2 regions of the Priestia sp. YIM B13551 genome follow, and region 2 is predicted to be linked to the other one. Evidence: a T-box and tRNA genes for the amino acid it is inferred to sense, from the RefSeq annotation. Region 2 holds a T-box; the other holds one or more tRNA genes.

Region 1 (2,406 bases), on a different contig from region 2:
GTCCACTTCTTTAATTCCGGTATATGTATTTCGTACAATAGGAAGAAGCGAATATAAAAACAGTGCAATAACCGCGGGAAAGGTTCCAATTCCGACAAGAGGAATCAGTAATCCTAATAAAGCGAGTGAAGGAATGGTTTGCAGTACGGCTGTTACGCCAATGATCGGTTCAGCAATGCGGTCATGCCTCGTTAAGTACAGTCCGAGCGGCACTGAAATTAACACGGCGATAACAAGAGCCAGTACGGAAATTTGAATGTGTTCAAGAAGAGCTTGAAACAGTGCATCTCCTCGTTGATCTAATAATGTGCTTAGTGCATTCATTACAGCGTTCCTCCTTCTTTCGTTTTATCAGAAAGAAACGCTAATAGGTTTTTGCGCGTTACAACGCCAATGCGTTTGCTCCCTTTTTTCACGGCTATTGCTTCATGGTCGTAAAGGGCGTCCATTGCCTGCTGAACAGTGGCGGTTGAAGCTAGCTCTTCAGTAGGTTCTACGTCTGGCTGTTCACTTTCTTTGACAAACATATCCAATGTCTCAAATAAAGCATTGCCTTGATTTCCAATAAATGTTTTTACAAATTCATTTTTAGGCTTTTGAATGAATTCCTCCGGGGTTCCAACTTGAACAATTTCCCCATCTTTCATCAGGCAGATACGATCTCCAAGCGTCATCGCTTCGCTCATATCATGCGTAACAAACACAAATGTTTTTTTGATTTTTTCTTTTAAGCTAATAATATCTTGCTGAAGCTGTTCGCGGCTTAACGGATCGAGGGCACTAAAGGGTTCGTCCATTAAAATAACGGGGGGATCGGCTGCGAGGGCACGTGCTACACCTACACGTTGCTGCTGGCCACCTGAGAGCTCAGACGGCTTCCGGTTTCTATATTGCTTTGGGTCTAGTCCTACCAAGGTAAGCAGTTCATCAATGCGCGTTTTGATTTTGTTTTTCTTCCAATGCTTCATCTCGGGTACAATGGCTATATTTTCAGCAATGGTCATATGAGGAAAAAGAGCAATCTGCTGCAGGACATAGCCAATGTTCCAGCGTAACTTATGTATGTTGTGGGCCGATACGAGCTTATCTTTTATGTATAGTTCTCCTTCGGTAATATCATGAAGACGGTTAATCATTTTTAAGGTGGTTGTCTTCCCACACCCACTCGGACCAATTAAAACGAAAAACTCCCCTTCTTTAATTTCTAGATTAATATTTTTCACGGCGGTCGTACCGTCTGGATATTGCTTTGACACATTCTTAAACGTAATCAAATTATCGTTCACACTCCCTGTTGAAATTTAACCCCTAGTTTCGTGTACCCAATACTTAGAGGCAATAAACATTCTTTTAAGAATATTTCTAAATATGATTCATAAGACATAGTGGAAAAGATACACATGTTTTCTCACAGCCTCCTAATAAGGCTATCAAACTGTTAAAGTTTTCACAAGGCGGGGAAGAATAATTCGGAGAATAATTTTAAAGTCAACACAAATAAAAAAACCTTCTTTCAACAAGAAAGAAGGTTTTTTTAGTATGCTAGCGACAGGGATCGAACCTGCGACCTCTTGCTTACCATGCAAGTGCTCTACCTACTGAGCTACACCAGCGTCTTGGAAAATTATATCACGTTTAAATTTATTTAGGAAGCGTTTTTTTAAATTTTTTTATTGGTATATTCTCTAATTTGCGTCTTCTGAAATTCGCACTTTCTACAAAGTTCCATATTTTATGTTAGAACTCCTTACATAAATTGTGTGAATTTTCTTTTTTTATATTACCCTTAGTAAAAGAGCTTACAAAAGAAGGGAAGAAAATAGATGGAACAACAACCAACCATGACCAAATCAAAAACGGCAACTCCCTACCCAAGAGACTGCACGTTCAGCCTGGAAGATTGGACGACGCTCGCCAAGTATTGGTACCCGGTCGCACGCTGCAGTGATGTAACAGAGAAACCAACGTCCGTAAAACTACTAGATGTAAATCTCGTTCTATACCGCACGACAAACAAAGTAGTAGCGGCTCGTGATTTATGCGTTCACCGAGGCACCCCGCTTAGCATGGGCTGGGTGGAAGATGATGAAATTGTCTGTCCTTACCACGGCTTCCGCTATGCAACGGACGGCGCATGCACGTCGATTCCAGCTCACCCTGATGCCAACATTTCTCCCCGCCTGTGTATGGCCGTCTATCCAGTTATTGAACGATTTGGATTAGTATGGACTTCCCTGACAGGAGAACAAGATAACCTGCCTTACTTCGATGCGTGGGAGGACCCTGATTTTCAGCAAATTGTTTGTCCGAGCTTTGATATCATGGGTTCGGCCGGTCGTCAAATGGAAGGCTTTTTAGACGTAGCTCATTTTGCTTGGGTGCACACGGACACATTTGGTGATCGAA
Region 2 (2,406 bases):
ATCTTACCGGGTGTTATAATGATGAAAACTGAAGTGTATGAAGGGCGGAGAGAGATGCTTAACTTACTTATTGGCTGTATTTTACTAGCATTAGGAGTGTACTTTATGTTTAAATTTCTTTTTTACTCTCCTTCTAAAAAAAAGCGAGATCAGCAGAACATGAACAAACCATCAGATGAGGCTTCAGCTTCATCCCGTACAAACGATTCGAATGGAATAAGATAAATTTTTTTATAAAATACCGGCGTTTGTCTAAGGCAAAAGTTATACTGCTGATATATATTATCTTATACCCTTCTAGTTCAATATTCCCTTCATTTTGGTGTAAGACAAGATGAAGGGAATCACTATCCGACTTAAAAAAATCGGATTTTTCTATTTAGTAAGGTAAATAGCTTCAATAAACTCTGTTTGAATTCTTTTCTTTATTCAAGTGTACAGCTGCCTCTTCCACACTTACTGTTCCTATATTTTTCTTCCCGTGCTTTCGCATAGCAAGCGATTCATTTTCCACTTCTTTATCTCCTATCACGGCCATATAAGGAACTTTCTGCATTTCTGCTTCTCGAATTTTCAGCCCTATTTTTTCAATGCGATCGTCTACTTCAACACGATACCCTTTTAACTCCAGCTCGTGTTTCACTTTATATGCATATTCCACATGCGGCGGTGCAATAGGCAATAGTTTGAGTTGAACAGGAGCTAACCAAAGAGGAAATTGACCTTCGTAATGTTCAATCAAGATGGCCATAAATCGTTCAACGGAACCGTATATAGCGCGGTGAATCATTACGGGACGATGAGGTTTATTGTCTTCTCCAATATACATACAGTCAAACTTCTCTGGCATTAAGAAATCAAGCTGAACTGTTCCGCACTGCCAGCTGCGACCTAAGGAATCTAAAATATGAAAATCGATTTTCGGCCCATAAAAAGCTCCGTCTCCTTCATTCACCTGATAGTCTAAGCCTTTTTCACTTAACACAGATTGAAGCGACTTTTCTGCTTGGTTCCATGTTTCAATATTTCCCATGAATTTTTCAGGTCGTGTGGATAGCTCCACTTTGTAATCGAAGCCAAAATGTGAGTAAAAGTCATGGATAAACGCTAGAATGCGGCTAATCTCAGCTTCGATCTGACTGAGTTCTACGAATAAATGAGCGTCGTCCTGTGTGAATGAACGGACTCTTAGCAATCCGTTTAAAGACCCAGAAAGCTCGTGACGGTGAACTAATCCAAGCTCTGCGTATCGAATCGGAAGTTCTCGGTAGCTTCTTCGCTTGCTGCTAAACAATAAAATGGCTCCCGGACAATTCATCGGTTTAATCGCATAGTTTTGTTCGTCAACATTTGAAAAATACATATTCTCATGATAGTGCTCCCAGTGCCCTGATTGTTCCCACAGCTCCTGTTTCATCATGATGGGTGTTTTTATCTCTTGATAGCCTGCTTTATAATGCTTTTGTTTCCAGTAGTTCTCTAACTCGTTTCGAATAATCATTCCGTTAGGTAAGAAAAATGGCATACCAGGAGCTTCTTCTATTGACATAAACAGCTCCAGTTCTTGACCTAATTTTTGATGATTTCGCTTTTCTGCTTCCATTTGTTTTGACATGTTCATTCCTCCAATATGTTTTTATTTAACAAAAAAACCGCACTCATCCCTAGTAAAGGGACGAATGCGGCCGTGGTACCACCCTAATTCCGTAAAATACCCATACGTATTTTACGCTTAAAAAGATAACGGTTTTACCGGTTGCGGTTTCAGTGTATACACATTCCCCGCCGCAGCTCCAAGGTGGTAAATTCATTTCGTTTTCTAAGGGTTCTCAGCCAGTGACCCTACTCTCTGTAAAGAAAATTCAAAAATGATTCATGTCCTTTTCATTGCTTGTATATTCTTTTTTTCTACATAAAAAACCGCACTCATCCCTAGTGAAGGGACGAATGCGGCCGTGGTACCACCCTAATTCCGTAAAATACCCATACGTATTTTACGCTTAAAAAGATAACGGTTTTACCGATTGCAGTTTCAGTTATGCACGTTCCCTGCAATAGCTCTAAGGTGGTAAATTAGATGATTTCTTAAGGGCTCTCAGCCAGTGGCCCTATTCTCTGCGAAGAAAACAGCATCTAATTCGTGTCCTTTTCATTGCCAAATACTGTTTATTAGTTGTTAAAAGCGATTATAATGTATAAATTTAACAGAAGTCAAGAAGTAATTTTTTATTTTTCAATGGTATAGAATTACTTTATGCTTAAATTTTTGAAAAGTTACTTAAGAATACACGGACTGAAAAAGTTTTTTATTATACTATTAACGACTACATTTCATACTTATTTTCACCTTTATTTTCATAACAATAAAGGCGAAAAAGAAAGATACTATAAGTCCTTATTTGTTTT

The links. A T-box is a leader RNA that pairs with one kind of tRNA and senses whether it is charged. The one in region 2 lies ahead of thrS (threonine--tRNA ligase), so its partner is inferred to be a tRNA-Thr.
Region 1: it encodes a tRNA-Thr, which carries the amino acid that the T-box ahead of thrS (threonine--tRNA ligase) is inferred to sense. The anticodon was not compared.

Annotation. Positions count from the first base shown of each region.
Region 1 is NZ_JBHZOX010000002.1:889,409-891,814, forward strand. Features, by position in the region: gene ACFX4N_RS14200 (ABC transporter permease/substrate-binding protein) at 1-324, opposite strand, end outside; gene ACFX4N_RS14205 (ABC transporter ATP-binding protein) at 324-1,274, opposite strand; tRNA gene ACFX4N_RS14210 (tRNA-Thr) at 1,541-1,613, opposite strand; gene ACFX4N_RS14215 (aromatic ring-hydroxylating oxygenase subunit alpha) at 1,824-2,406, shown strand, end outside.
Region 2 is NZ_JBHZOX010000001.1:478,940-481,345, forward strand. Features, by position in the region: gene ACFX4N_RS02500 (hypothetical protein) at 22-225, shown strand; gene thrS (threonine--tRNA ligase) at 398-1,615, opposite strand; T-box leader at 1,669-1,897, opposite strand; T-box leader at 1,937-2,162, opposite strand.